3 regions of the Photorhabdus akhurstii genome follow, and region 3 is predicted to be linked to each of the others. Evidence: predicted binding sites of a transcription regulator. Region 3 holds the regulator's gene; each other region holds the start of a gene.
The links. Region 3 encodes CRP, which controls carbon source genes, mostly activating them, when cyclic AMP is high. Its sites were predicted from a motif close to ATGTGANNNNNNTCACAT; they were not measured.
Positions count from the first base shown of each region.

Region 1: bhsA (multiple stress resistance protein BhsA) is a predicted target of CRP. The motif match lies at 7,723-7,740, and genes of this name have one in related genera.
Region 2: cdd (cytidine deaminase) is a predicted target of CRP. The motif match lies at 6,025-6,042, and genes of this name have one in related genera.

Region 1 is NZ_CP020335.1:5,252,485-5,263,169, reverse strand. Features, by position in the region: gene B0X70_RS22525 (phosphoenolpyruvate synthase) at 1-2,241, opposite strand, end outside; gene B0X70_RS22520 (hydroxymethylglutaryl-coenzyme A reductase family protein) at 2,408-4,933, opposite strand; gene B0X70_RS22515 (prenyltransferase) at 4,954-5,898, opposite strand; gene B0X70_RS22510 (hypothetical protein) at 6,517-6,813, shown strand; gene B0X70_RS22505 (GNAT family N-acetyltransferase) at 6,807-7,310, shown strand; gene B0X70_RS22500 (GIY-YIG nuclease family protein) at 7,279-7,593, opposite strand; gene bhsA (multiple stress resistance protein BhsA) at 7,868-8,119, shown strand; gene B0X70_RS22490 (YhbP family protein) at 8,243-8,674, shown strand; gene nrdG (anaerobic ribonucleoside-triphosphate reductase-activating protein) at 8,677-9,141, opposite strand; gene nrdD (anaerobic ribonucleoside-triphosphate reductase) at 9,160-10,685, opposite strand, start outside.
Region 2 is NZ_CP020335.1:1,822,982-1,833,666, reverse strand. Features, by position in the region: gene dcd (dCTP deaminase) at 1-363, opposite strand, end outside; gene udk (uridine kinase) at 422-1,063, opposite strand; gene apbC (iron-sulfur cluster carrier protein ApbC) at 1,336-2,448, opposite strand; gene metG (methionine--tRNA ligase) at 2,670-4,697, shown strand; gene B0X70_RS07975 (CidA/LrgA family protein) at 4,829-5,257, shown strand; gene B0X70_RS07970 (CidB/LrgB family autolysis modulator) at 5,260-5,955, shown strand; gene cdd (cytidine deaminase) at 6,098-6,982, shown strand; gene B0X70_RS07960 (NAD-dependent malic enzyme) at 7,197-8,894, shown strand; gene sanA (outer membrane permeability protein SanA) at 9,039-9,863, shown strand; gene yeiB (DUF418 domain-containing protein YeiB) at 9,751-10,685, opposite strand, start outside.
Region 3 is NZ_CP020335.1:422,821-433,505, reverse strand. Features, by position in the region: gene murP (PTS N-acetylmuramic acid transporter subunit IIBC) at 1-732, shown strand, start outside; gene tauD (taurine dioxygenase) at 762-1,631, opposite strand; gene tauC (taurine ABC transporter permease TauC) at 1,624-2,472, opposite strand; gene tauB (taurine ABC transporter ATP-binding subunit) at 2,469-3,236, opposite strand; gene tauA (taurine ABC transporter substrate-binding protein) at 3,223-4,242, opposite strand; gene B0X70_RS01845 (LysE family translocator) at 4,367-4,975, opposite strand; gene B0X70_RS01840 (hydrolase) at 5,080-6,060, shown strand; gene B0X70_RS01835 (YheU family protein) at 6,057-6,275, shown strand; gene B0X70_RS01830 (phosphoribulokinase) at 6,294-7,163, shown strand; gene B0X70_RS01825 (OsmC family protein) at 7,289-7,696, opposite strand; gene crp (cAMP-activated global transcriptional regulator CRP) at 8,015-8,647, shown strand; gene argD (bifunctional acetylornithine/succinyldiaminopimelate transaminase) at 8,697-9,908, opposite strand; gene B0X70_RS01810 (aminodeoxychorismate synthase component II) at 10,032-10,607, opposite strand.

The DNA.
Region 1 (10,685 bases), 900 kb from region 3:
CTTAAGTTGGGTTTGTATTGCTGTTCCTTCGTAGCCGCTGTAGATCTCCTCTAACGTGAGATAAAAAATATCGCGGGGTTCAGCGAGGATACCTTCTAGTGCATAGGCTTGACCAAGTTGTATGAAAATATCCCGGTATAGCCCAAACATACGGGTCCGGGTGAAGCGCATATTTTCCCGGTGGCGTATCGCCTGGCGCAATTTCTGCAAATTGTTTTTGAAAGCGTTCATGCGTCTGGAGCCAAGTCGCTCGTGTATTTGCTGAAATGCCGTGTTTTCGGCCTGAGTACGCAATTTTCTTTCTCGGCTGGATAACGTCTCTGGGGTGAGAGTATCGATAGCAAGGTAGTTTTTTAGTATCAGAAATAGAAAGCTGGGATCTTGTTTTAACGTGATGGTTTCCAGCTTCAATTCCCCCATCGTGCGATCGCCATATTTTTTAATATAATCGATGCACTGCTGGTGGAATGGTTCATCGAGGTGGCGTACTTGGGTCAGCAGGGTACGAGCATCACCGTGGGTCAATAGGTTGCGCAACTCAGGGTGCTGGCGTGCATATTGGCACATTTTTAATAGCACTTTGGTTGGTTGGGTGCTTTCAATATCTTCATCCCCAGAGAGGAGATCACCTAATAATGCAGATGAATTCTCAATACCGGCAGCAATTAGCTCTCGGTTTACCCGGCCATTAAACATCATCACATAGAAGTCGTTCAGGATCGGCGTCGTCCAGCGTCGTAGCAGATGTTCATCCAGATATTTCAGTTTCTCGATTAGTTGGCCGCTGTTACAAGTATGCGGTTCTGCTTGTTTTATGGCGGCGTCATGCCATTTGAACTGTTCTAAAAATAGTTCTACCCGTTGATCCATAGTCCTAAAGGCATATAACAGGCGCAGAAATGCCCACCCCATTTTTGGCAGTTTCTTTATTTTGTCGCCCGGTGAAAGCGTTTTATCCTCAACAAAATCAACTGGATCTTCCAGCCCCATCATTCTTTCCATATCTTTTTTATTGGTTTGGAAAGAGGGGAGTAATAATAGCCCTTTATACCAATTGTTGATGTTGTAATAGATCCTGCCTTTAATTAAACCGAGCATGTTCTCCAACATGGAACGATGCTGGTTAACTTGTTTATCCGAGCAACCTAAGGCACGTATTGTCTGTTCATAGACGGTGGCATAACCGGCGCGAGCAAAAGAGAAGGTTAGTGGTGTTGTTATTCCACAATAAGATTCCTGAATATTGGAGTTATCAAAGATAATATGGCGCTCGCTTTGATCATCCTGACGTGGCAAGCGGGTTATTGGCCGGGTCTGTAGAATAAAGATTTTATGGTTTTGAATTGTCCATTCGATATCTTGTGGGCATCCCCGTTCTGCCGCGATTTTTTTGCCAATATTTCGTAATGCATAGATTTCATTATCGAGTAAGGTCGGTTTCCACTGTTTTTCTTCTGCGACGGGTATTGTTATTGTACCGTTGCCATTGGTGGTATCGAAAACACTTGCTGTCTCTTTTTGTGTGATATGGCGTTCAATCTCCGATGTAGTGAGATGAACTGAGAATTCGTCGGTATCGCATTCGCCGGAAACCACACCTTCTCCGGTACCCCAGGCGGATGAGATTAGGCAATGTTGCCTGCTGCCTGTCACTGGGTGGGCAGTAAACATGACGCCAGAAACCTCACCGGCAACCATGTTTTGAATGATGACAGCACTACTTATATTGCCCATCGGTAGCTGTTTGTGTAGGCGATATTGTAATGCACGTGTGTTAAAAGCTGAGGCCATCACAGCGCGTAAGCTATTGATCAGCGCTGATTTACCTCGTTGAAATAGGTAGCTGTCCATCTGCCCGGCGAAAGAGGCATTGGCGGCGTCCTCGCCAATGGCTGATGAGCGAACAGCGAAAAATGTATCTGGGTGATTCTCCGATAAGAGAGCCAATTCTTCTTCTAATTCAGTAGGCAGTGAAATTGACTGTATCCACTGACGCAATGGCGCAGCAATAGTATCGAGTTTTTCCTGGCTGATATCACGTGGTACGGCAGCCAACTGTTCTATAATATTGTTTGCAAATGTATCTTTGATAAGCAGGCTATTTAGTACCTCGCTGCTGATGACCCAATAATTAGGTACAGGAAAACCGTTTTGCGTAAGCCATAATAAATTAGCCGCTTTGCCACCTAAGGAGTGTTCCGCCAATTCAATAGCGTTATCTTGAGTGTAGAGATATTTCATATTATTCCACCAATGCAGCAATAGTATACTTTGCTTACATCATGGTCTTATTTGCACGTAATATTGTTGGCGTGAATAGATCAATAAGATATGAATGTATTACAAGCTATTGCTGCACCCTTATTTTAGAGGAAGAGTAAAATTAAATAGTTTATTCGGTTGATTATTAATTCCGTGTTAATGAAATAAGCCAGCGGAGAGTTTTCATTGTGCGCTCCATAAATGGATAGCCAACAACATTGTGGGCCATCATATAAAGTGGAATTCTTCTCATCCATAAATCACGCAGTGCTAATTCATAGCCGCGACGCCAATTTATTGGATCAAGAGATAGCCCCGATTTTTGCTCAAGTTCAACCCGGTGTAGTTCAATATAATAAGCTACCTTATCTGCGTCGCTTTGTGGGTCTAAGCTAAAGGCCAGAAGTTCTGCCAGGTCGCGTTGTGGTAGATGTAAAGTAGACAACTCCCAATCCCAAGCGCATAAACGTAACTCAGTTTCCTGTTTCCGGAAAGCAATATTGCGTGGGTTGAAATCACCGTGAATCAATGTCCTTGGCATCTGTTCGATTTCCTTCCACCAAGTTGCGGTATTGTTTACCCAGTACTGGAAATCGTCTTGTTCTTCGACGGTAAACAACTCAGGGAACGTTTGGTGAATAAAATTGCCCAGTTTTTGCCACAGGGGCTTCATCTGTGAAACCGTATCGGCATTCGCAATTTGCAGTTGTGGGAACTTCAACGTGAGCTCTTCTTCTCGTCCCAACCAGATAGCGTGAATATCTGCTATTCCTCGGATGGCAGCTTCAAGGTGGCGCTGCTCCCAAGGTGTTTCCAGATTAATGTTGTTCATTAACACCATATCGTGGAGCAATTCTTCAATCAGGGCATAAGTTCCGGTTGCTTCGTTTTCAATCACACCATAGATAATTGGAATATAACGCATCAACCGTGGATCTTGCTGATTCATAATAGCCAGCTCACGGCTATGGCTTTGATTAAATTCAAGCTGATGTTCAAAGTCCTGGAAAACAGCAAACAACTCAGGAGAACAGTGTTTGGCGATATCCAGTACCATATTGACGACCTCACTCCCCAGAGGTTTCAGTTTCAGCATCACGGGTAAATTGTTCTGTGCGGATGTCGTCATAGAAAAAGGAAATAAGCCAATTAAACGTTCCGCATAATTTGAGCTCAGACTTGTCAGCATGCTGTGCTCATCACCGCCAGAAAATTTAGGATTGATCGTGGTTAAATGGGCGCCTTGTAACACAGGGTTAAAATCTGCTTGCTGGAAGAAGGAGAGATCAAGGTCCTGTGGGGTATGTGCAATAATATTGCTGGTGGTGACAGGGCGATAGCGGCCAAGTCTTTCATGTGATTGAGCGAACTCATCCGCAGCAATAGCTGATAGTGTTGAAATATCAAGGGCCAGACAATAGCTGGCGATGATCTCCGCCAGGCGGGCAGTGCCGTTTTCATCGGTGCAGCCCAACATGTTCAGACATTCACGTTGGTGTGGTAAATAAGTTCCGCCACCGATAGTACCGATGATCAGAGAAGGCAGTGTAATACTGCAATAGACGCGGTTATCGGCAGTTAATGTCATGTGCAGGTGGGCGACTGACGATTCATGTACGCAGGCAATATCTTGCCCTAGAGCGGTAAACATCCCGGCAATCACATTGGCCGCATTAATATTCATGCCGATCATCCCTGAGGCAATAGCGCCTTCGCAGACATGATGATAAGCCGTGACAAGTTGTTGTGGTGTGACTCGCAAGATTTGCTGGCAGGATTCAGCATCTAAATAAACCTCAGCCACTACACGAGTTCCACGACCTTCGATGAAAGGTTGATAAGACACCTTTTTATCACTAGATGTATTACCATCGATCATAAAGTGACGTAGTGGTATAAACGCCATTTTGGCTAACTGTTGTTGGATCCATTGACATGCGTACCAAGTGCAAATGGTGGTCATGTTTTGACCTGCCGCGGCGGCGGTATTGTAGATAAATTGCAAATGGACGCTGCGACCGATGATATGTGGATTTATTTCCAACAATTGCGCATGTTTTGAATGGCGTCCTATTTCATACCGTAATTCGCTGATATGTTCTTTGATCCAATCACTGAACATAATGCTATGCGAGACGCTATGAAATTCAAAACGCGGGGCTCGTATCATGCGTTGACCAAGTACACGCGCGGTCGTTCCCCCTGATTGCGTAATAACGGAAGAACCACGGGATACCGAAGCAATTAAAGCGCCCTCTGTGGTGGCAAGTGGAGCATAATATACCCCTTGAGCGTATTGTCCCTTTATCAAGAGAGGGCCGGCTATCCCCACAGGGATTTCTATTGAACCAATAAATCCCTCAATGGTTTTTGTCAGTTTGGTCGCATCCAGCTGAGTATTTGCCACGTGTTCCAATGCATGCCCGGTATGTTTTGCCAAATAATCCAGACGTTTTTGTCGCGCTTCCTCGGTGTAGGTGTAGAGGTGGCGGCGGGGCAATAATTTTACTTGAGTTGTTTCTGTACGGACGGCAGATGCTCCTTGGTGTTTTTTGATGCTGAATATGTCACGTGACAATTCTAGAATAGAACCTCGCGCACAGTTTTCTATGTGATCAGTGGTATTATCTGATGCATCACTTACATATGATTGGATATTCTTTTGCAACATAATTATATTTCCTTTAATACCTAAGCAAACCCAAGCTTTATTAAGATGCTGGCAGTGCAAACCGAGTAACCCAGCACCATAAATATTCCCACGACAGCTTCATCGCGTTTGCGATTTTGGATAGTGGGGTTACGGAGGAATTTACTTAATTGCCATAGACACAATGCATAACAAACGACCAAGATAATTAACGCCCATAACGCTATACCATCAGTGGTGATACGGATTAGCCAAATCTGTAATATCAACATGACGGTGAGTAATGCCGCGATAATAGCGACAGCCCCTTTTCTGCCGAAAATAGATGAATAGGTCGGTATTTCCAGGCGCTCTTCATCTGGACCTTTACACTTGCGTGTAATTTCAAAACTGAATCCAGAGAAGAAGCACAACCCCATTAAGACCCATATTGGGAAAGTGAATGTGAGATTAGGGCTGGCGATATTGCCCAACCACCAGATAATGAGCGGCATTACCAGCATATGGGAAATGGCATACCAAGTAAGGTGTTGGTTTAACCAATCACCGATAAAGAACTCTTTGCCCATAAGACAGGTCCAGATAAATACCAATAGCCAGGCAAAAGTAACTGAACCAATTCCTCTATCTAAAAATAGACTTCCACCCAATTGTAATGCGACACAACAGATACCAAGCACCCGTAGATTTTTCAGCGTAATAATACCGCGTTGTAAAATCCTCTGTGGGTGATGTTCACAATCCAGTTGATAATCCTTATGCTCATCGAATATCCGTAATAGTAAAAAATAGGAGAAGGACATCAGGCAACCGAGCAGGATTTCCCATGATAAAACAGGTTTTTCCCTTATTGAATAAAAAGCTACGGAATAACTGATGATATAAAAGAGAAAGAAAAGCGGCGCATTTTGCAGCGGGAAACGCTCATCCATCCATAGCTTTATCCTCTTACCAATGAATTTTGAATAAATATCTTGGCCTTCCATACATCATTCCTATTTATTGTATAAAGACTAAACTATATACATTTGTGAAAATTCAGCTTGAGGATAATCAATCCAGAAGAGAATCTTAATAAAGTCTATGAGTGTTTTTTAACATTATTTCTCTAAATAACTTCAAAAATACGTATAGACTGGAGCCATACATTAAGCCAAAAGTTTGTCATCGGCTATAATCAGTATGTGTAAATTTTAATTTTAGTATGCAACTTATGTTTACAAAATTTTCCATAACTGTATGTTTGTACGATATTTTATTTCATCATCAGATTGAGGGATAACGGGCTTCGATATCATATTTCAGACAAATATAAATGAGTATCTGTTTCGTTATCTGTATAACTTGTCACGCAAATAAATTTTTAGTAGGACAAAGTTACTCCATATAAAATACCGGAATAAAACAATAAATGATTAGTTATTGTAATTGAATGAGTGGTGAGATGTTTTGATTTAGCGCAGTTTATAGTCAGATATTGCCACAATAATTAAAAGGTAATATTTACAGTTAGGTCTGTATTGGATTCTTGATGTAGGATCGGGGAATGCCGATATATTTTGGCTAAATAGCTACGTTACTTTATCAAGTAAGGAGTCTGAGCTGTGTTAGGAAAAATCCACAATCTTACTCTGTGCTGGTTTACTGCTGTCCGTGCTAGTCATTTAGTTGTCAACCAGTATAAGCAGGAAGAGGTTAGTTTCAGCGACGAAGCCAATGATCTGATTCTGATAGTTATCCGTACGGAATTAGGGTTGTGTGTTAAAAATTTGGTAGATGCGATAGCGTTGAAATTCATTCTTACTGTTCTCTGTGCAGGTTTGTTGCAATTGGCTGAGTGTGTAAAAACGAGTTTGCCGGAGGGCGCGGATCAGCACGATCTGGCGCGATTATCATGTTGATCAGGGTAGAAATTCCGGTAGATGCAGCGGGAATAGATCGGTTATTACGGAAATCTTTTGATACCCCGGCAGAAGCGGAATTAGTTCAACAATTGCGGGAAGATGGACTATTGACGTTAGGCGTGGTTGCCACAGATGACGAAGGCCAGGTAATCGGTTACGTGGCTTTTAGTCCGGTGGATATTAATGGTGAAGATCACCAATGGGTTGGTCTGGCGCCGTTAGCGGTTGCAGAAGAATATCGCCGGCAGGGAATTGGTGAAAAGCTGGTGTATGAAGGTTTGGATAGCCTGAATGAATTTGGTTATGGCGTCGTCGTTGTTTTAGGTGATCCACACTATTATCACCGGTTTGGTTTTACGCTTGCTAGTGAGCACCAATTGTATTGCCAGTGGCCAACGTATGAATCTTATTTTCAGGTATATGAATTAGCTGATAGTTTTTTGGCTGACCATCAGGGACTGGTTACTTATTCCCCACACTTTGGCCGTTTCTAATTGATGCTAAATATTCTGATATACAGACGGGCTGGCAAATAACCAGCCTCTCTTTTTGCTGTTTACTTAATTGTTTTACTTGATATTCCAGCCGTGAGGCACTGGAGCGGTCTCCGGCATGACTGCTGAAAACCAGCTGTAACGGTCCTTTCCCTCTCAGTGATTTTGCCCCTTTCCCGTTTTCATGTTGTGCAAAACGGCGATGAATATTTGTCGTTATCCCGGTGTAAAGCATGCCAGATTTTGTTTTCAGTAAGTAAAGAACCCATTGATTTTCGGCCATATAATTTTTTTCTGAATTTTCTATTTTTGATATTTATATTTTACTCGAACGCTTTTCTATATCATTTTTCTGAATAATTTAGTTTAAGTTATTATAATATAACAGTTTTATAAGACCCGTTACATATCAATTTGCTATACGTCGCATTATTTATTCAAAAAAATTGAAATAGAATAGCAATAATTGCTAATTTTTATTCCGGCCTTTAGAGCATACTATGATCCACATCACAGAGAGTAACTCATTCAACTAAAAATTGATCAAGGATCATAGTATGAAAAACGTAAAATATATCGCTGCTGCTTTAGCTTTAAGTGCTATCTCTTTTGGTAGTATGGCGGCAACAGAAGTTCAAACTGCTTCCTCTTCTAAAGTTGGCGTAGTTTCTGTCACGGGGGCTGATACTTTGGAAACCCTAAGTGCCGAGTTGTCCAAAAAAGCTGACAAAGCAGGGGCATCTTCTTTCCGCATTATCTCTGCTGGCGGTAAGAATCAATTATCAGGTGTTGCTGAAATCTATAACTAATTTATAGTAGAACATACTGAACCCTGGCCCTGTCAGGAGATGTCAGAACACGCCGTAGGATGATGTTTATCCCGGCGTGGTTCTGGGCTTCCAGGCAGATATAATCCTGCTATTGGAGAGAGTGTGAACGCTCCTGAAAACTTTCAGATTATCCATAGATACCTCGCAAGACAGCATGTCCTAACGCTTTGTACAGCAACCGGTGATGATATTTGGTGTGCAAATTGCTTCTATGTTTTCAATGCCGATGAGATCGCTTTCTGGTTTATGACTGAACTGCATACTCGCCACGGTGAAATGATGCAGGTAAACCCGCAGGTTGCAGGTACCATTGCTGGGCAGATTCGAAATATTGCACAGATAAAGGGTATTCAATTCAAAGGGGAAGTCATTCGTCTTGAAGGTGAACAAGATAAAGCGGCCAGAGCACGTTATTGCCGCCGTTTTCCTGTGGCAATTGCTGCTAAAACACCTATTTGGCAATTGAATCTCAATGAAATAAAGATGACTGATAATACGCTTGGATTTGGTAAGAAAATCTGCTGGCAGCGATAAAATTATCTTAATCTATAAATAATCTGGTTGCGGCTACCACGCCATAGTAAACCGGGTTCATAAAGATCTTGTATAAATTTGCCATCCACTAGCACATTAATATAGCTGACAATTTCCCGTTGAATTTCGCTAAGTTCCTTTAGCAGATAACCTGTCCAAAGCCAAATGTCCTTGTCTGGGCACTCTGTTTTAACCCGTTTTACCAATTTCAGGATCGCGGGGGCATTATGTGGATGTAGAGGATCGCCGCCAGATAAAGATAGCCCTTGTCGTTTAATGCGTTTGTCCTGTAAATCAAAAATTACACGATCTTCCATTTCCTGTGTAAATGGTTGGCCGGAGTTCACCCGCCAGGTACTTTTGTTATAACAACCGGGGCATTGATGTTCGCACCCGGCGACAAACAGTGTGCAGCGGGTTCCGGGGCCGTTAACCACATCAACAGGGTAGTATTGGTGATAATTCACTTTGTCAGCCTGCCTTCATTAGCCTAATTGTCCATTTGCCAGATGTTTTACCCTGCGTTTCACCTCTTCTTGTTTACCCGCATTGAATGGGCGGGCATCGGGGCTCCCTAGATAACCACAGACGCGGCGGATGACTGATACTCTGGAAGGTTCATGATTGCCACAATGTGGACAGGTAAACCCTTTGCTGGTACAGGAGAATTCACCGGTGAATCCACAGTCATAACATTCGTCGATGGGGGTATTGGTGCCGTAATAAGGGACACGTGAGTAGCTGTAATCCCATACATCTTCCAGAGCTTTCAGATTATGTTGCAGATTAGGATATTCGCCGTAACAGATAAAACCGCCGTTTGTTAATGGTGGATAAGGGGCTTCAAAATCCAATTTATCATAAGGATTGACCTTCTTTTCAACGTCGAGATGGAAGCTGTTGGTGTAATAACCTTTATCCGTCACCCCTTTAATCACACCAAACTCAGCGGCATCAAGGCGGCAGAAACGGTCACATAGATTTTCGCTTGGAGTGCTGTATAAACTGAAACCATAACCTGTCTCTTTTTTCCATTGATCAGTGGCTTTTCGCAGATGATCAACAATTGAGAGTGCTTTTACACGTAATTGTTGATCATCAAATAGATGAACCTGATTGCCATACAATGCGTTAATGGTCTCATGAATACCAATATAGCCCAGAGAAATAGAAGCCCGACCATGTTTAAAGATTTCAGCGATATTATCATCGGCTTTTAAACGAACCCCGCAGGCGCCTTCTATATAAAGGATTGGCGCAACTTGTGCTTTAATGCCTTCCAGGCGGGTAATACGGGTCATCAATGCTTGCTTCGCCAGTGCCAGCCGTTTGTCCAGTAATTGCCAGAAATGTTTTTCATCGCCTTTGGCTTCGATAGCTATCCGAGGCAGGTTCAAACTGATAACCCCTAAGTTATTGCGTCCTTCATGAATTTGTTCACCCTTTTCCTCATAAACACCGAGGAAACTGCGACAACCCATCGGGGTTTTAAAGGAGCCTGTGACCTTAACCACTTGATCATAGTTAAGAATATCTGGGTACATACGCTTACTGGCACATTTGAGAGCCAGTTGCTTGATATCGTAGTTAGGATCACCGAGTTTGTGATTCAGACCATCACGGATAGCAAATACCAGTTTGGGGAATACCGCTGTTTTGTGATTCTTACCCAAACCAGCAATGCGGTTACGCAGAATAGATTGCTGAATTAAGCGGGATTCTTTTGACGTACCCAGACCAAAGCCAAAAGTGACAAAAGGAGTCTGCCCATTGGCGGTATGCAGTGTATTAACTTCATATTCCAGTGATTGGAAAGCGTCGTAACACTCTTTTTCTGTTCGTGCTTCGGCATAAGATTTTTTATCGCTGATATCCCACTGTTCGGCAATCGCCAAGTGTTTTTTATAGCTGGCTTTAACGAAGGGGGCTAATACTTCATCTATACGATTGATGGTGGTACCGCCATAAATATGGCTGGCGACCTGAGCGATAATTTGAGCGGTTACTGCTG
Region 2 (10,685 bases), 1.4 Mb from region 3:
GTGCACCATCAACCCAAGACGAGCAAGAGAAGAACGGCCATCAAGCCAGCCCACCAAATCGTCCGGCAATGTGACGGATTCCAGCGTAACAGCCAGTGCCAACTCGCCAGGATGGAGGAAAAAAACCTCATCGTCAGACAGGATAATTTCATCACTCATCACACGATCAAGCGCAGCGCTGACCTCATCTTTCGGGCCACTCAAATCAATATATGCCGCAGTATGACCACAGAAAACACGAAACTGATTCCCAAGGCGCACATCAGCAGTTGCCCCGTTAATGCGTTCAATCGGCGGACGTGGAGCAATGATCAATTTACCTTCATCAAGCCATTTAATTATGTCGCGGTCACAGAGTCGCATTATTTCCTCTCAAATACGATGATGCTTATCAATTCAATGCCTGACAAGCAAAGTTTTATTATTCGCAGAACTGACCAATTTTGGCTTTCAATATATCAATCGCTACTCGGTTTTTACCCCCGCGCGGCACAATAATATCTGCATATTGCTTTGATGGTTCAATAAATTGCAGGAACATTGGACGCACAGTTTTATGATATTGCTCAATCACCGAATCCAGAGAGCGTCCCCGTTCATGCACATCCCGTTTAATACGACGCATAAGGCAAATATCCAGTGGCGTATCAACAAAAATAGAGAAGTCCATCTCCTGACGCAAGCGTTTATCAGTCAATAACAAAATACCCTCTAGGATAATAACTCTTTTCGGCGCAAAATGAATCGATTCTAGTTTACGTGTATGGGCAACATAATCGTATTGTGGTAATTCAATTGATTCACCCATTTTCAGCGCTTGCAGGTGAGAAAAGAGCAGATTGTGATCCATTGAGCTTGGATGGTCATAATTAGTCTTATAACGCTCTTCCATTGATAGATTGCTCTGATCTTTATAATAGCAATCCTCTGGTATAATACCGATATTGTGATCACCAACCTGAGCGCGTAATTCACGATAAAGTGTATTAGCAATGAGACTTTTACCTGAGGCAGATGCACCAGAAATTCCTACAATTGTGCACTGATATGCTTCGTCAGCCATAATAGAGATAACCTGATTCTAGAAAAAAATGGGAACAAAGCACTTATGAGTGCTAAGTTTGGCGAGATTATAGGGAGTTAATGGTATCTGTTCCAGTGTAAACAAGATAAGTCTCATTTTTTTCGAAGCGTTTCGCATAAAAACGATGTAACAAGGGAAATCGTAACGAGGGAAATCGGACAAGCATACTTATTCCCCATACAAAATCTCCCCATGCAAAAAGCGGGCAATGAAAACATCCATCGCCCGCTATCATCAATCAAATACCCGCATTAAACGGCACGGAATGAGATTTCTGTTGGTATCTTCTCACCTTGCCAATACATCTGCGCTGAAATATTCGCGGCAATTTCGCGATAAATATCCGTGAATTCACTATCAGGATCACTGATAACCGTTGGCTGACCACGATCCAGATCTTCACGCAGTGAAATATGCAGAGGGATTTGTCCCAATAATTTACAGTGATATTTAACCGCCAATTTTTCTGCCCCACCCGTACCAAAGATAGGTTCCGAATGACCACAGTTGCTGCAAACATGCACACTCATGTTTTCGACAATCCCCAATACAGGCACCTTCACTTTCTGGAACATGACGATACCTTTCATTGCGTCAATCAAAGCAATATCCTGAGGCGTTGTTACCACCAGCGCCCCCGTTACCGGGATGTTTTGTGACAAAGTGAGTTGAATATCACCGGTCCCTGGTGGCATATCGATAACCAGATAATCAAGATCCGGCCATAATGTATCCTGTAACATCTGCATCAATGCTTTACTAGCCATTGGGCCACGCCATACCATTGCATTATCGTCTGTTACTAAATAACCAATAGAGTTAGTGGCAAGGCCATGCGTCATGATCGGCGCCATATGCTGCCCATCAGGGGAAGTTGGGCGCTCTTTGGAGGTTCCCAACATACTCGGAACAGAAGGGCCGTAGATATCTGCATCAAGAATACCGACCTTTGCCCCCTCTTGAGCCAATGCCAGCGCCAGGTTTACGGCGGTGCTGGATTTACCCACCCCGCCTTTACCTGAGCTGACAGCCAAAATATTACGGACGCCATTAATTCCCGGCAGATCATTAGCACGACGTAATGTGCTGATATCATGGATCAATTTCCATGCCACCGATTTTGCGCCAGTTACCGCCTGTAATTTTTCCGTTGTCGCCGCTTTTAACGCTTTAAAGCCGCGTTGCCAGACAAACGGCATCAGTAATTCAATGTGCAAAACACCATCAAGCATCGTACAGTGATGTAAAGCTTTCAGTGTTATCAAATCACGTTCTAGTGTCAGGTGTGTAAAAGCAGCAAGTATTTTTGTTACCTGAGATTTCAGCAGGTCAGGATTGGTCTGCTCGGGGGATTGTGAGTTCATCCCGGCTCCTTTAATGATTATCATTAGCTAAAAACCATCTCTCCATCATAACAGAACCCAATGCGTTCAGATAAGATTGGCGACAAAAACCCGCTTCCCGTTCACTGATTCGATTTTTATCCAACAAAACGCACTAAGATTGAGCCTTACCCTAGCGACAATTTTTTTAATCGGTTAACATCAAACTTCCTTTTTCACTTATTGGAAGTCAGATCCTTACTATGTCTCAAGTCGCAAAAAAATTATTGGTGACGTGCGCGTTGCCATATGCTAACGGTCCAATCCATCTCGGTCACATGCTGGAACATATCCAAGCAGATATTTGGGTCCGTTTTCAGCGAATGCGCGGCAAAGAGGTTCACTTTATCTGTGCCGATGACGCTCATGGAACGCCAATCATGCTGAAAGCTCAGCAAATGGGTATTGCTCCTGAAGAGATGATCGCCACGGTGAACCAAGAGCATCATCAGGATTTTACTGGCTTTTCGGTGAGCTACGATAACTATCACTCTACGCATAGTGAAGAGAACCAAGCGTTCTCAACGAAAATCTATCTCGAACTGAAAAAAAACGGCCATATTAAGAATCGTACTATTTCTCAGTTATACGATCCTGAGAAGAATATGTTTCTGCCGGATCGCTTTGTCAAAGGTAGCTGCCCGAAATGTAAGGCAGAAGATCAGTATGGCGATAACTGTGAAGTTTGCGGTTCGACTTACAGTCCGACTGAACTAATCAGCCCCCGTTCTGCCGTCTCCGGTGCGACGCCAGAAATGCGTGAAACAGAGCACTTCTTCTTCGATCTGCCCGCATTCAGTGACATGCTGCAAGCCTGGACCCGTTCCGGCGCATTACAAGAACAAGTTGCTAACAAAATGCAGGAATGGTTTGAATCCGGTTTACAACAATGGGATATCACCCGCGACGCCCCCTATTTCGGTTTTGAAATTCCTGATGCGCCGGGCAAATATTTCTATGTTTGGCTGGATGCCCCTATTGGGTATATGGGTTCTTTCCAAAACCTGTGTGACAAACGCGGCAATCTAAGCTTTGATGAGTTCTGGGCAAAAGATTCCACTACCGATCTATATCACTTTATCGGTAAAGACATTGTTTATTTCCACAGCCTGTTCTGGCCGGCCATGTTGGAAGGCAGCGGTTATCGTAAGCCAACCAATGTGTTTGTTCACGGCTATGTCACCGTCAACGGCGCGAAGATGTCCAAATCCCGTGGTACTTTTATTAAAGCCAGCACTTACTTGGATCATCTGGATGCAGACTGTTTGCGTTATTACTATGCAGCCAAACTCTCTGCTCGCATTGATGATATCGATCTGAATCTGGAAGATTTTGTTCAACGTGTTAACAGCGATATCGTTAATAAAGTTGTTAACCTGGCCTCCCGTAATGCAGGCTTCATTAATAAACGCTTTAACGGCAAGCTGGCGGATAAACTGGCTGATCCGGCGCTTTACCAACAGTTTATTGATGGGGCCAAGGTGATTGCAGAAGAGTTTAATAACCGCGAATTCAGCAAAGCAATCCGCGAAATCATGGCACTGGCTGATTTGGCAAACCGTTATGTGGATGAGCAAGCGCCGTGGGTGGTAGCAAAAGAAGAAGGTCGTGATGCCGAGCTTCAAGCTATCTGTTCAATGGGCATCAATCTGTTCCGCGTTTTGATGACTTTCCTGAAACCCGTTTTGCCAAATCTGGCAGAACGCGCAGAGGCTTTCTTAAATACAGAACTCACCTGGCATGGTATTGAACAACCGTTGCTGGATCATCAAGTTTCTGCCTTTAAGGCGCTGTTCAATCGTATTGATATGGATAAAGTGAACGCTATGGTTGCAGCATCTAAAGAGAGCATCAACACACCACAAAAAGTCAGCGGTCCACTGGCGGAAGATCCAATTCAAGACACGATCACCTTCGATGATTTTGCCAAAGTTGATATGCGCGTCGCCCTTATTAAACAGGCTGATTTTGTCGAAGGCTCGGATAAGTTGTTGAAACTGATGCTGGATCTGGGTGGCGAAACCCGCCAGGTATTCTCTGGTATCCGCTCCAGTTATCCTGATCCAAAAGCGCTGGAAGGCCGTTTAACCATTATGGTAGCCAATCTGGCGCCACGCAAAATGCGCTTTGGTATTTCGGAAGGGATGGTTATGGCGGCTGGACCTGGTGGAAAAGATATCTTCTTACTCAGCCCTGACAGCGGCGCCCAACCCGGTATGCAAGTGAAATAATAGTCAATTTATTTCATTAATATTTTTACCCACGGGGATCAGCAATGGTCCCCGTTTTTTTGGTGTGATCTATGGCACATTCCCAAGGTTAATTGTATGATGAATACCTCACCAGAATTAGGAATTTTGTTATGTCGTTTCGTGAAGTACTGATTATTGGTTGGCAGTACCTGCGAGCATTTGTTCTGATTTATTTGTGTTTGCTGACAGGTAATGCCATTTCTTCCCTATTACCCATCATTATTCCCGGCAGTATTATCGGCATGTTGATATTGTTCGTTTTATTAGCTTTTCAACTAATTCCTGCTCATTGGGCAAAACCAGGCTGTAGTCTGTTACTAAAAAATATGACTTTGTTGTTTCTGCCTATCGGCGTCGGCGTGATGAATTATTACGATCAACTCAGCCAACAGATAGTTCCGATTGTTTTTTCATGTCTGATCAGTACCGTAATCGTTATGATTATCGTGGCTTACAGTTCCCATTATGTTCATCGTGAACGCCCGATTATAGGTTCCGCATCAGAAGTTAAGAGTGAACAACAAAGACAAGAGAAATAAAAATGTTAAGTCACATTTGGTGGTCGCTGCCATTAACATTAGTTGTATTCTACACCGCAAGAAAACTGTCGCTACGATTCAAAATTCCTATTCTGAACCCCTTATTGGTTTCTATCGCCATCATTATTCCAATATTGTTAATAACCCACACGTCCTATGAACACTATTTTGCCGGCAGCCGAATTCTAAATGATCTACTCCAGCCCGCCGTGGTCGCGCTGGCATTTCCTTTATATGAGCAACTACACCAGATCCGTGCCCAATGGAAATCCATTATCAGCATCTGTTTTATCGGCACTATTGTCGCTATGGTGACAGGCACTGCTATTGCCTTGTGGATGGGAGCAACACCTGAAATGGCCGCTTCGATATTACCTAAATCCGTCACAACACCAATAGCAATGGCAGTAGCTGATGCCATTGGCGGTATTCCGGCAATCAGCGCTGCTTGTGTTATTTTCGTCGGCGTTTTCGGTGCAATATTTGGTCATAACCTGTTCGATCTGTTACAGGTAAAAACCAAAGCGTCCCGCGGTTTAGCAATGGGAACAGCATCACATGCTTTGGGTACTGCCCGCTGTGCAGAAGTTAATTTCGTTGAAGGCGCATACAGCTCATTGGCATTGATGACCTGCGGTATCATTACTTCACTAACAGCTCCCTTTATATTCCCAGTGTTGTTATACCTATTTAGCTAGTTTAGCTGTTAGGAAATTTGATATTAATCGCTTGATTACCCACTTCAATTACATAAGTCTCATTCATCTATATGACATTTATCACATTACAAATATAATCAGACAACTTAGAATGATCTTAAGTTAATTCGGAGATCACACTATGCAAGCTCGTTTTCATCCTATTTGGGTACAGTTACCCCTTAAACTACAGGATGCACTTTTACCTTACGCAGGAAACAATGACTTTCCTGCCATGCTCACTGCTAAACAGGCTAAATCTATTAAGAAAGCCTGCGGTTTTGACGATAACACCCTGGCTGTCGCCCTGTTGCCACTTGCAGCGGCATGTTCCCTGACACCAATATCACATTTTAATGTTGGCGCCATTGCCCGCGGTAAAAGCGGAAATCTCTATTTTGGCGCTAATATGGAATTTGCTGGCGTGCCACTACAACAAACGATTCATGCTGAACAATGTGCGATTACCCACGCTTGGTTATTGGGTGAGAAAAAACTGGCGTCTGTTACTGTGAATTACTCTCCGTGCGGCCATTGCCGCCAATTTATGAATGAACTTAATAGTGGCTCCCAATTAGAGATTCACCTGCCAAAGCAGGTACCTTCAACATTAGGCCATTATCTGCCAGATTCTTTTGGCCCAAACGATCTGGGCATCAAGACGTTGTTGATGGACCCGGTTAATCATGGTTATAAACTAGAAACCACGGATACATTAGTCCTGACTGCATTAGATGCAGCAAACCAGAGCTATGCCCCATACAGTAATTCCTACAGTGGTGCTGCTCTTTTAGGAAAAGATGGAAAAATTTATCCTGGGCGTTATGCAGAAAATGCCGCGTTTAACCCAAGCTTACCCCCATTACAAGCAGCGCTAATTCTGATGAACATTTCTGGTGGTGATTGCCTGGCTATCGACAGAGCTGTATTGGTTGAGGAAAAAAACTGTGATTTATCCCAACGGAGTGCAACTCAATCCATACTTGCTACGCTCGGTTGCAGCAAATTTGATTACTACACTTTCTGAATCCAGTGGAAAATTCATTTTTCCCTCTATGCAGATAGAGGGTTTTCCGCTATAAAAAACAATTATCGTAACATTTTATTAGCCAAATCTGGATGTTATCTCTCATTTTCACTCATAATACCTATAATTAAGTAACATTTACTGTACATATTTTTCCTATCTCTTAGGATCTGTCGCTAACCTTGTTATCCATTTAGTTCAAAGAGTAAGATTCATGGAACTGGAACACGAAAGTAAACGTCCACTATATATTCCCTATTCTGGCCCAATGCTGTTGGAATTTCCCCTGCTGAATAAAGGCAGCGCTTTTACTGAAGAAGAACGCAGCAACTTTAATCTTTACGGTTTATTACCGGAAGCGGTCGAAACCATCGAAGAACAAGCTGAACGTGCTTATCGACAGTATCTTGATTTCAAAAATGATGCAGATAAGCACATTTATCTGCGAAATATTCAGGACACTAACGAAACCCTGTTCTACCGCCTGCTGGATGCACATTTGAACGAAATGATGCCAATCATCTACACGCCAACCGTTGGCGAAGCTTGTGAGCACTTTTCCGATATTTACCGCCGTGCCCGTGGCCTGTTCATCTCATATCCAAACAAAGCACATATTGATGACATGCTGCAAAATGCGACCAAACAAAATGTAAAAGTCATCGTTGTTACCGATGGTGAACGTATCCTTGGTTTGGGCGACCAAGGCATTGGCGGCATGGGTATTCCTATCGGCAAACTCTCCTTGTATACCTCCTGCGGTGGTATCAGCCCAGCTTATACACTACCAGTCGTCCTGGATGTCGGCACCAACAACCCGCAACGCCTGAATGACCCGTTATATATGGGCTGGCGTCACCCGCGCATCACCGGTGAAGAGTATGATGAATTTGTAGACGAATTTATTCAGGCTGTTAAACGCCGTTGGCCAAACGTGCTGCTGCAATTTGAAGATTTCGCACAAAAAAATGCCATGCCTCTTCTTAATCGTTATCGCCACGAGATTTGTTGCTTTAATGATGATATTCAGGGAACTGCCGCCGTTACGTTAGGTAGCTTAATTGCAGCCAGTCGCGCGGCGGGCCGTCAATTGAAAGATCAAACAGTCACCTTCCTCGGAGCGGGTTCCGCCGGTTGCGGCATTGCAGAACAGATCGTCGCCCAGATGAAATCAGAAGGGTTAAGCGAAGAACAAGCTCGTGCCCGTATTTTCATGGTTGACCGCTTCGGTTTATTGACAGACAAACTGCCAAATCTATTGGATTTCCAGAATAAGCTAGTGCAAAAAAGCGACTCATTGACTCAATGGGATGTGAACAGCGATGCCATCTCGCTGCTCGATGTTGTCCGTAATGCTAAACCGACGGTATTGATTGGTGTTTCAGGTCAGTCAGGTTTGTTTACAGAAGAGATCATCCGTGAGATGCATAAACACTGTGAACGTCCAATCGTCATGCCATTATCGAACCCAACTTCCCGCGTTGAAGCCCGCCCTGAAGATATCATCAACTGGACGGATGGCTCGGCTCTGGTTGCGACAGGTAGCCCATTTAATCCGGTAAAATATAAAGACCAGGAGTATCCAATCGCCCAATGTAACAACGCCTATATCTTCCCTGGAATTGGTCTGGGTGTTATTGCGTCAGGGGCCAAACTGGTTACTGACGGTATGTTGATGGCAGCAAGCCGGACGCTGGCGGATTGTTCACCTCTAGCCCAACAAGGTCAAGGCCCGTTACTGCCACTTATTGATGATATTCAGGAAGTATCACGCAAAATTGCTAAACAAGTCGCCAAAGAAGCACAAATACAGGGCGTTGCCACTGTTACCTCAGATGGCGCACTGGATGAAGCAATTGAGCGCAACTTCTGGAAACCTGAATATCGCGTGTACAAACGTACTTCATTCTGATTCTTATCGCTAAAAATATGCAAAAAGCCTGTTAGTAAAAGTAAATTAACAGGCTTTTTTCCTAAAGAGAAAACTTGCTTAGAAATTTCAGGTAAAGTAGCCTTTAACAAATTCAGTCATTAATGTGTATAAAAAGGCAAAAGCATGTGGAAGCGCCTGATAACTGGTCTGTTATTCATCACAGGGATGCTGATACTGACAGCTATTGCACTTGACCGCTGGATTAGCTGGAAAACAGCCCCCTATATCTTTGATGATCTTAAACGACTTCCTGAACGCGAAGTAGGTATAGTGCTTGGTACATCTAAATATTACCTTTCCGGCGCCCCAAATCAGTACTATATGTACCGCATCCAAGGAGCCGTTAACGCTTATAACAGCGACAAAATTAAATATTTATTACTTAGTGGCGATAACGCTCAACAGAGCTACAACGAACCAGTCACCATGCGCAGAGATTTGGTAAAAGCGGGCATTCCTGCTGCAAATATCGTCTTGGATTTTGCGGGTTTCAGAACCCTTGATTCGATAGTCAGAACCCGAAAGGTTTTTAATACTAATGATTTTACGATTATCACTCAACGATTTCATTGCGAACGAGCACTGTTTATCGCTATGCATATGGGAATTACCGCCCAATGTTATGCAGTTTCTACACCTAAAAATATGGTTACTGTTCGATTACGTGAAATCATTGCTCGCCTTGGCGCCCTGACTGATCTTTATATTCTGAAACGTGAACCTCGTTTCCTCGGCCCTCTGATCCCCATTCCAGCTCCGCATAAGGTACCAAAAGGCATGACTGATTACCCCGCCGTAACCCCGGAAGAATTACGGGCAACGGACAAAACCCAACTTAAGCAGACCGGGCCAACACCGCCGTCATCTTACGCCACCGCCGTTCTACCGGCCCTTGCGGGTAACGGCGTAACCACCAGCATGAAAACAGAATATTCACCGCCCAAATAGGAAGAATAAATGCAAGTAATTCCAAACGGCTAAATTGACCAAAAAACCCAAGATTATAAAACAACAGAGTGCAAATTAAGGTTTGTAGCAAGTAATTACTCATCGCCATTCGTCCAACCTGACTGAGCCAGTAATTAATTCGCCAGCATGAAATAACCGGCCAGAAACCATATATCAAAGCCATATAACCCAGTGCCTGAAATGGCGTTACCAACTCAGCAAGGATATAACCGACAATACCTGACCAAAAGTAATCCCAATTATGGATATATTGGAACACGACAGAGAATATCTGAACAGCAACACTGAGTGGTATCAGCAATAGCGCCACATTTCGATAATGGCTTACTGAAAATTCACCTTTTAACCAACCATTACGCACTAATCCCGCACCACATAACATCATGCCGATAAGCTGCCAGCCATACTGAACAAACAGCATAACCATCATCAACATGACCTGATTGAAACGCTCTTTTACTGCCAGCCATCCACCAGACGTTTTCCAATATGTTTCGTATAACATATGGAATTCCGTCTGCTGCCAAGAAATATCATTAGATTCGCCACGGGAAAGAAAGCCAAGAATAAACAATAGCGCTAATCCGATCAGATAAAAAATAGCGCCTTTCATAAATAACCTGCTGCTGGCGCTATTTTGGCTAATCAATTGAAAGCTGAAAAAACCGGCCAAACTATAAGAGAGCAAAATATCGCCATCCCAAAATAGAATGCCATGTCCCAGTCCAATTAGAGCCAGTATGGTTAACCGTGGATAATTCCAGATTGTGCCCCTTGGTAATAGTAGCTCCAAGGTTGCAC
Region 3 (10,685 bases):
GTTCTTATCGCCGCTATTCTGGGAGCATGGGTAGAACGGCAGGTTCGTAAGATTATTCCAGACAATCTGGATATGATCCTTACCTCGGCTATTACGCTGCTAATCGTGGGAGCAATCACCTTTATTATTATCATGCCATTGGGGAGTTATCTGTTTAGCGGCATGTCATGGCTATTCCTTCACCTTAACGGTAATCCTTTTGGTACGGCGATATTGGCCGGGCTATTTTTACTCGCGGTTATGTTTGGTGTTCACCAAGGGTTTGTTCCGGTCTATTTCGCACTAATGGACGCACAAGGCTTTAATTCTCTGTTCCCAATCCTGGCAATGGCGGGCGGCGGACAGGTTGGTGCGGCGCTGGCGCTGTACATCAAGGCGAAAAAAGATTCTCTGCTACGCACACAGATAAAGGGCGCCATTATTCCAGGCTTTCTCGGCATCGGCGAACCCTTGATTTATGGCGTCACACTCCCGCGGATTAAACCTTTTATCACCGCCTGTTTGGGTGGCGCCGCCGGTGGTTTCTTTATCGGTTTGGTAGCTTATTTAGGATTACCTGTCGGGCTGAATACGGTTTTTGGTCCATCGGGATTGGTTGCACTGCCGTTAATGACTTCCAATAGCGGTATTTTTGTCGGAATGGCCGTGTACGCCGCTGGACTAGCAGTTGCTTATATCAGCGGTTTTGTCATGACTCTGCTATTTGGCAGTAAAAATGTCGATTTAACCTGATGATAGTGAATGACTCCCTTCATTCGCTATTAACTCACTTTTTCATTGGTTCTATAATAATAACGCGGTTTGTCACCCAGAATCGTTGCTCGGTGCATAATCCTGCGCTGAGGCAGATAATCCGCGTTGGCGTAATGTTGAGTCACCCGGTTATCCCAGATAGCAATGTCATTCTCCTGCCAGCGCCAACGCACCTGAAATTCAGGTTTTGTGACATGGGCAAATAGAAAGTTCAAAATCGCTTCACTCTCCTTATCACTGAGACCAACAATCCGGGTAGTGAAACCTTCATTAACAAACAGCGCTGAACGACCAGAAACGGGATGTGTTCTGACAACCGGATGTAGCAAAGGCGGGTTTTTCTCTTTACCCGTTAGCCAGCGCTGATGTTGCTCTTTAGAACCACGATGCCGATGTTCAGGAAAAGACTTAGTGAAATCATGTTCCGCCTCAAGCCCTATCAGCAATGTTTTGAAAGGCTCTGACAATGCTTCGAACGCCGCGATGCCGCTGCACCACAAGGTATCTCCACCAAACGGCGGAACTTTTTTAGCCGCCAGAATGGCGCCCATCGGTGGTGTTTCAATGAAAGTCACATCCGTATGCCAGTTATCATTATCCGGCGGATTGTTGTCATGAGTATCCAAAACAATAATCTCTTCACTTTCTGGCGTATGAGGATAGACCGGGTGAATATGTAAATCACCAAATTGGCCTGCTAAATCACGTTGCTGTATTGGCGTAATAGGTTGATTACGAAAGAATAATACCTGATGCTTTAACAGCGCGTGATACAGTTGTTCAAACTGAATATCCGTCATCGGCTTAGTGAGATTCGTCTGTTCCACAAGCGCGCCAATATAAGGTCCTAACGGGACGATTTTCAGACGTTCATTCATGATTGTTTACCCCATGCCACGGCATTAAGTGACGTTGAATAGCCCGCAATCCCAACTCCAAGCCACATGCAATTAACGCAATTACAATGATTCCCGCCACCACCATGTCAGTTGCCAGAAACTCACCCGCCGATTGCACCATAAAGCCTAACCCTTGTGTGGCGGCAATCAGTTCCGCGGCCACTAAAGTCGACCAGCCAACACCAAGCCCGATACGCAGACCGGTCAACAGCTCCGGCAAAGCATTAGGAAGAATAACGTGTTTCAGTAGTTGCCAGCGACTAGCGCCCAACGCCTGTGCCGCCCTTATTCGCACTTGCTCAACATTTTGTACCCCCACCACGGTAGATAACGTCACCGGCGCAAAAATGGCTAGCCAGATCAGTAAAATCTTTGAGGTTTCTCCGATCCCAAACCAGATGACAATCAAAGGTAAATACGCCAACGGAGGAACCGGTCGGTACAGCTCAATCAAAGGGTCCATCACCGCTCGGATTTTTTCATTCAGCCCCATTGCTATTCCTACCGGAATAGCAATAGCTACCGCGGCTAATAAAGCCAGTAACATTCGGCTCAAACTGGCTGCCAAATGTTGCCACAACGTCGCCCCCATAAACCCTTGTTCACTGGCTGCGGTTATGAGTTGATGTACCACCTGACCCGGCGCCGGCAATAATACGGATTCAATCCAGCCGAATGTTGTCACTAGCCACCAGATAAATAATAAAGTAACAACGGTAACTAATCGCCATAGCACCCCGACAGGAATTGGTTTAAAACGTCTTTTACTATTTTTCAGCAGAGCCACCACACCGGCTTCCTGTTCCTGATAAAGAGTCATACCAAAGCCCTCCGGTATCTGAACACGCGTTCCAACACATATTCACGGCAGATAATAAAATTGGGATCAGATTTAATGCTGCGGCTACATTCTCCATTTGCAAATCGTCGGCCAAAGTCGAGGGTAATCCGTTCAACAATTCTTCCCGGTGAAGATCCCATTAAATAGAGATCAGTTGCCATAAATATGGCTTCTTCAATATCGTGAGTAATCAACAGACACTGTTTTTTACTGTCACGCCAAATAGTCAGCAACAGTTCCTGCATCTGTTCTCTGGTATAAGCATCAAGCGCTGCAAACGGCTCATCCAGCAGTAATAGTTGAGGTTCAACCGCCAATGCACGCGCAATACCCACCCGCTGTCGCTGGCCGCCAGACAGTTGCCAAATATATTTATCTTCATAATCACTCAAACCAACTTGATGAATGATCTGCCGAGCGGTCTCCAATCTCTGTTTTTTAGGCACACCGGCAAATTTCAGCCCCAAAGCCACGTTATCCAGTACCTTCAGCCACGGCATCAATCCTTCATGTTGAAACACCACACCACGCTCTACACCGGGGCCAGTTACCGGTTTACCATTCAGCCAAATATCACCGGAGAAAGGGGTGAGAAAACCCGCGATCAGATTTAACAAGGTTGTTTTGCCACAACCAGATGGCCCTAGGATCACCACAAATTGCCCGGCTGTCATATCAAAACTGATATCACGAAGAACTTCTTGGTCCTGATATCTGGCGGTTAAACCACTAATTTGTAGCATCGTTCCCTCCAGCCATTTTCGATGGAATGATCGCCTTGATAAATTTATCCGTCACATAATCCTGATAATTATCAGCAACCTGTGAAACTTTACCCTGTTGTTGCAGAAATCTAGCCGTATCACGAATCACTTTCGCCATTTCTGACTTTAATAAATTCAATTGCTGATCAGCATTCAGATAACGATTGGTGAGTATCCATTGACTGATTTTGTCTTCCGACAAGCCACTCAATCTCGATACCGCAGCAATATTCTTGTTATTTGCCAGCCATGTTTCAGGAGAAGTCAGATAGCGCTGATTTTCATCCAGTACACTTTTCACGAATATGGTGACCAATTCAGGATGTTGTTCCGCGAAATCATTACGGACAACCCATACGTCCAGCGTTGGCGCTCCCCATTGGGCAATTTGCGCTGCATCGGTCAGCACGCGGCCCGTTGCAGCTAATTCATTCACGGCCGGTAACCAGACAAAAGCGCCATCAATATCACCGCGCTTCCATGCGGCAACAATCGCCGGTGGTTGTAGGTTAATAATCTGGATCAGCTTTGGATCTATCTGCCAGTGATGCAATGCGGCTAACAGGCTGTAGTGGGCGGTGGAAATGAAAGGAACAGCAATTCGCTTGCCGATAAGCTGAGAAGGTTCAGTGATTTTTTGATTAACAATCAGCGCTTCCGATTGCCCTAACTGGGAAGCAATGAGAAAAATTTTCACCGGCAGTTTTTGGCTGGCAGCAACCGCTAACGGGCTGGAACCCATATTGCCTATCTGCACATCACCAGAAGCTAACGCTCGCAACACAGCGGAACCACTGTCAAATTTTCGCCATTGAACATCAGCACCCGATTGCCGGGCAAAATCGCCGTTATACTGAGCAACTTTTGCCGGCTCTGGTGAAGTTTGATAAGCAATCGTGACTTGCTGACTGTTCGCCTGAACAGCGGGAGCCAATAGCAAGAGCGCCAGAAAAAAAAGATAAACCACAAGAGCGGATCTACCCACTTAAACACCTCCAATGTCATAATTAAAGACGAGGTACATCAGAATAAGTATTGTAGATATTTGCCAAAGTAAAAAAGAATAAAATAGTATTTTCTATAACTAAAAACGCAATTAACTGTCTGAATTATCCAATCCAAATCAGTGGCACACAAGTTGCCGTTAATACTCCCATCATGATATTGAAAATAAACCAAGCATTGCGACTACGGAGTAACGTCCCTATCAATGAACCAAAACCCGCCCACACCATGCCGCCCAAGAAATTAATAAACATCACCGCGATACTGATCACGATGATGGAATAGAGGTAGTGATCACCGGCAATACTGTAGCTGCCAACCGCACCCACCCCCATCAGCCAGGCTTTCGGATTTAAAAACTGCAACAACCAACCTTGATACCACCGAACCGGCTTGATAACAGCGCTGTCTTTGGTATCCAGACGCCGGTAACTGGCCGTTGTTGTTTTCCATGCTAACCACAGCAAATAGAGGCTACCTGCTATTTTCATCACCGTGTGAATAGCAGGATAGACCAACAGCAATGCCGCTATTCCGAAAGCAGCCAGATATAAAATCGTCTGCATGCCCAGAACAACGCCAAAGAGCAACCCCAAAGAGCGGGTAAAACCGAAGTTAGCGCCCGATGAAGTCAGCAACATGTTGTTTGGACCCGGGGTAATGACAGAAATAAACAAGAAAGTCGTTAATGAAAAAATCAGGCTTGCTGTCATGAAGAGTTACCTTTCATCCTGAATATTGGCGTTTCCCTTTCACAGAAAATATCAGTATGTTATTCACCATACAAGATAACTAATCAATTTAACTCGAAACCATTATGACTGATATCTTTCGTCCTCTAACCGGAGCCAGTAATCCGCATGTGCAGACACTACTCCCGCGTCTGGTGCGGCGGTATCCTGAACTGCAACCATATTGGCAACGACTTAATTTACCGGATAACGATTTTGTTGATCTGGCGTGGAGTGAAGATCCCGCCAGCGCAACACATAAGCCACGGCTGATCCTGTTTCATGGTCTGGAAGGCAGTTTCCACAGCCCCTATGCCCACGGTTTGCTTCATATCTGCCGGGAAAAAGGCTGGCTTGGCGTTGTCATGCATTTCCGCGGATGCAGTGGTGAACCAAACCGCCAAAAGCGTCTCTATCATTCCGGCGAAACAAGCGATGCCCGTTATTTTCTGAACTGGTTAAAACAGACTTACGGTGATGCACCCACCTCAGCCGTAGGTTATTCAGTCGGCGGTAATATGTTGGCCTGCTATCTGGCAGAAGAAAAAACAAACGCCCAGATCAATGCTGCCGTCATTGTTTCCGCCCCTTTAATGCTGGCAGCCTGTTCCCTTCGGATAGAAAAAGGATTTTCTCAGGTTTATGAACGCTATTTACTTAATAGCCTGAAACGTAATGCCACCCGTAAATTATTACGCTACCCCGGTTCCCTCCCCATCAATCTGTCTCAGGTAAAAAGATTGAAACATATTCGAGAATTTGATGAAATTGTAACCGCAAGAATCCACGGCTTTAAAAATGCAGCGGACTACTACCGCCAGTGTAGCGCTCTGCCGCGTCTGCCTGATATTACTGTGCCACTGCTGATTATTCATGCTAAAGACGATCCCTTTATGACACCGGAAGTTGTTCCTGATCTCAAAATGTTACCCAAGAATATTGAATACCAAATGACAGAATATGGTGGACATGTGGGCTTTGTCAGTGGTTCGTTGAAGAAACCACAAATGTGGCTGGAACAACGCATCCCAAATTGGCTGTCATCTTATCTGGAGCAACCACAATGATTATTCCGTGGCAACAACTGGAGCCAGAAACTCTGTTAAATTTGATAGAGAGTTTTATCCTGCGGGAAGGCACTGACTATGGCGAAGATGAAAAATCGCTGGAACAGAAAGTCACTGACATACGCCGTCAGTTGGAACAGGGAGATGTTATGCTGGTGTGGTCTGAACTGCATGAGAGCATCAATATTGTGCCAAAAGAAATGTTCCATTCTTAACATTATGGAGTTTACTGTATGTCTGCCAAACATCCGATTATTGCAATTACCGGCTCCAGCGGCGCCGGAACCACCACCACCAGTTTAGCGTTCCGTAAGATTTTCCAGCAACTTAACATCAGTGCGGCACAGATAGAGGGAGATAGTTTCCACCGCTACACTCGCCCTGAAATGGATGCCGCAATCCGTAAAGCCAAAGAACAAGGCAGGCATATCAGTTATTTTGGGCCGGAAGCCAATGATTTTGGCATGCTGGAAAAAACCATGATTGACTACGGTGAAACCGGTGAAGGCCGCCGTCGGAAGTACCTTCATACCTATGACGATGCCGTCCCTTACAACCAGCTCCCCGGTACATTTACGCCGTGGGAATCTTTACCCAAGCAGACAGATGTGCTGTTTTATGAAGGCTTGCACGGCGGCGTTGTCACACCGCAACATAACGTTGCCAGTCATGTTGATCTGCTAGTGGGAGTCGTGCCGATTGTCAACCTTGAATGGATACAGAAACTGATCCGCGATACCGGAGAACGAGGGCACTCGCAGGAAGCTGTGATGGATTCCGTCGTGCGTTCTATGGATGATTATATCAACTACATTACGCCACAATTCTCGCGAACACATATCAACTTTCAACGTGTCCCCACCGTTGATACATCCAATCCATTTTCAGCTAAAGCCATTCCATCATTGGATGAAAGTTTTATCGTCATCCGCTTCCGTGATCTGACTCAAATTGATTTCCCATACTTGTTAGCCATGTTACAAGGCTCATTCGTTTCAAGCATTAATACCATCGTGGTCCCCGGCGGAAAAATGGGATTAGCAATGGAGCTAATTATGACGCCATTGGTACAGCGACTGCTGGAAGGGGGAAAAATTAGTTAATCAGCGCCTGAGATAAATCGAGAAAATCCGGCACTTAAAATTTACATCTTATATTATTCAGTTAAAAAAACAGGTAACTGAGATATTAGTTACCTGTTGTTATTTTCCAACCAAGAAATAATTTTTCAATCTATATCTTTAATTTCAAAACTGTGGGTAATTTCAACCGATTTCCCCAACATCAATGAAACAGAGCAATATTTTTCCGCGGACAACATGACGGCGCGTTCCACCGCTTTATCTGCTAAATCCTTACCCGTAACAATAAAATGCAGATTAATATGAGTAAACAAGCGTGGCGCCTCTTCACGACGGCGGGAAGTTAATTTTACTTCACAATCTCTTATGTCGTACCTGCCTTTCTGCAAAATAGAAACTACATCAATCGTACTGCAACCACCGGCTGCCATTAATACCATTTCCATTGGGCTTGGCGCCTTATCGCCGGCATTACCATCCATCATGACCTGATGACCGGAAGATGACTCCCCCAAAAGAGACAATCCTTCAACCCATTTTACCCGCGCTTGCATAAATACCTCTTAAGTCGTTCTTTGCATCCAAGCCTACTCTTTCAGTATTAAACTGGCAATCTAATGAGCGGTTTATTATGCTGAAACAATACAAGACGAGACAGAAGCCTTTTCCTGTGTTAAAAACAGAAGCGGGCCAAGTATATAGGTTAAGATCAATACGTAAGACTCAAATTTCAGATAACCTATATAAAACCCTTATCTGTCGGTTTTTCAACAAACTAATATGTTAAGCTAGTGTCTTTATAAGCCAGCCTGACGAGAAACTTTTAGATTCTCGTGTTATTTAGGCAGCGATAACAACAGAGGATGAAACGAATGGTTCTCGGCAAGCCACAAACAGACCCGACTCTTGAATGGTTTTTGTCACACTGCCATATTCATAAATATCCATCTAAAAGTACGCTTATTCATCAAGGCGAAAAAGCAGAGACGCTTTACTACATCGTAAAAGGCTCTGTTGCGGTTTTGATTAAAGATGAAGAAGGCAAAGAGATGATCCTCTCCTATTTAAATCAGGGAGATTTCATTGGTGAACTTGGATTATTTGAAGAGGGGCAAGAGCGTACAGCCTGGGTACGGGCCAAAAGCGCCTGTGAAGTGGCTGAAATCTCCTATAAAAAATTCCGTCAACTGATTCAGGTAAACCCGGATATTTTGATGCGTTTATCTGCCCAAATGGCAAACCGTTTACAAACAACTTCTGAGAAAGTCGGTAATTTGGCTTTCTTGGATGTTACTGGCCGGATTGCCCAAACTTTATTGAATCTGGCGAAACAACCAGATGCAATGACCCACCCGGACGGAATGCAAATCAAAATCACGCGTCAGGAAATTGGTCAGATTGTTGGCTGTTCCCGTGAAACGGTTGGTCGTATTCTGAAAATGCTAGAAGATCAAAACTTGATCTCCGCACACGGTAAAACTATTGTCGTCTACGGTACACGTTAACGCTTGATTAATCAGCGCATAATCCTGCGCTGATTTTTCTTGTACTTAATTACACCATCTGATTAATTGCCTGTTCCAGCCGTTCCATGCCCTGAGCAATCTCTTCTTCACTGATAATCAACGAAGGCGTGAAACGCAATACATCACCACCCGCACTCAACAACATCAAACCATTGTCAGCCGCTAGTTGCAGAATATCTTTTGCTTTTCCCTGATACGGCGCTTTGAGTTCCGCGCCAATCAGCAGGCCCTTTCCTCGGATTTCACCAAATATCGAATATTTCTGATTGATATCATTCAGAAAATTCACTATCAAATTATGGCGTTTTTCAACTCCCTCCAGAACCGCTGGTGTATTGATAATATCAAAAACAACATTTGCAACCGCACAAGCCAACGGATTACCGCCATAAGTTGTACCGTGAGTTCCCGGCGTCATCGCCAAAGCAATATTCTCTGTCGTCAGCATAGCGCTGATAGGAAAGCCATTTCCCAATGCTTTTGCTGTGGTAATGATGTCCGGCGTAACATCATAATGCATATAAGAAAATAGTTTACCGGTACGTCCCATCCCACTTTGTACTTCATCAAACACCAACAATACCTGATGCTTATCGCAAAGCTCACGCAACCCACGAATAAATGCCGGTGCTGCCGGAGTAACTCCCCCTTCTCCCTGAACAGGCTCCAATACAACAGCACAAGTATGGTCATCTATGACGGCCTTAACTGCGTCTAAATCATTAAAAGGCACATGAATAATATCCGCGGGTTTTGGCCCAAAACCATCAGCATATTTTGGCTGACCACCCACAGAGACGGTAAATAAGGTGCGACCATGAAAACCCTGATGAAATGCGATAATTTTGGTTTTATAGGGGCTGTGACGAGTAATTGCATAGTGGCGAGCCAGTTTAAATGCCGCTTCATTCGCTTCCGCGCCTGAATTGGCAAAAAATACCCGTTCAGCAAAAGTAGCATCAATCAGTTTCCGCGCCAGAATCAAAGCCGGTTCATTGGTGAAAATATTACTGATATGCCAAAGTTTCTCCCCTTGCTGCTTCAAGACATCCACTAACGCAGGATGACAATGGCCCAAAGCCACAACAGCAATCCCACCCGCAAAATCAATATATTCTTTCCCTTGCTGATCCCATACACGGCTACCTTGCCCTCTCACCGGAATAAACTGCGCCGGTGAATAAATTGGCAACATAACTTGATCGTATGTGTTTCTATTTACTGCGGCATGCCCCTTCATTTTCCCACCCGTTTTTTATATATACACCATTCAGAAGTGAAATCATAATCACTGAATATGCATAAAAAATCAAAGATGGGCAAATGAAAAAGGTGGATAAATGAAGAAATTATCGATATCTGGTTAATATCTCAGAAAGTTGCTCAGTAACTGGTGACCTTGTTCACTGAGAATACTTTCAGGATGGAACTGTACCCCTTCCAACGGTAGAGTGCGATGACGAATGCCCATAATTTCATCGACATTGCCATTATGCTGGCTCCATGCGGTGACTTCAAATGAGGCCGGTAATGTCTCTGCGGCAATCACCAATGAATGGTAACGCGTCGCGGTTAATGGCCGGTTAAGACCTTTGAACACACCTTGCTGATTATGGTGAATAGCAGAAGTTTTTCCATGCATCACTTCCCTGGCTTTTACCACGCTGGCGCCAAACGCCTGCCCAATTGCCTGATGCCCAAGGCAAACACCAAGAATCGGCAATTTATCCGAAAAATGAGAAATCGCCGCCAGAGAAATTCCGGCTTCATTTGGGGTACAAGGGCCTGGGGAAATCACCAAATGAGTAGGCATCAACCTCTCAATATCTTCAAGTTGCAATTCATCATTGCGCTTAACTAAAACATCTGTACCCAATTCACAAAAATATTGATATAAGTTATATGTAAAAGAATCATAGTTATCTATTATTAGTAACATAGGAGTCTATCCTACTCATTTTTATCGCTGTATTTGTTGCCCTGCCACTCCTGCAATTTGTTTATCCTGCACAACATG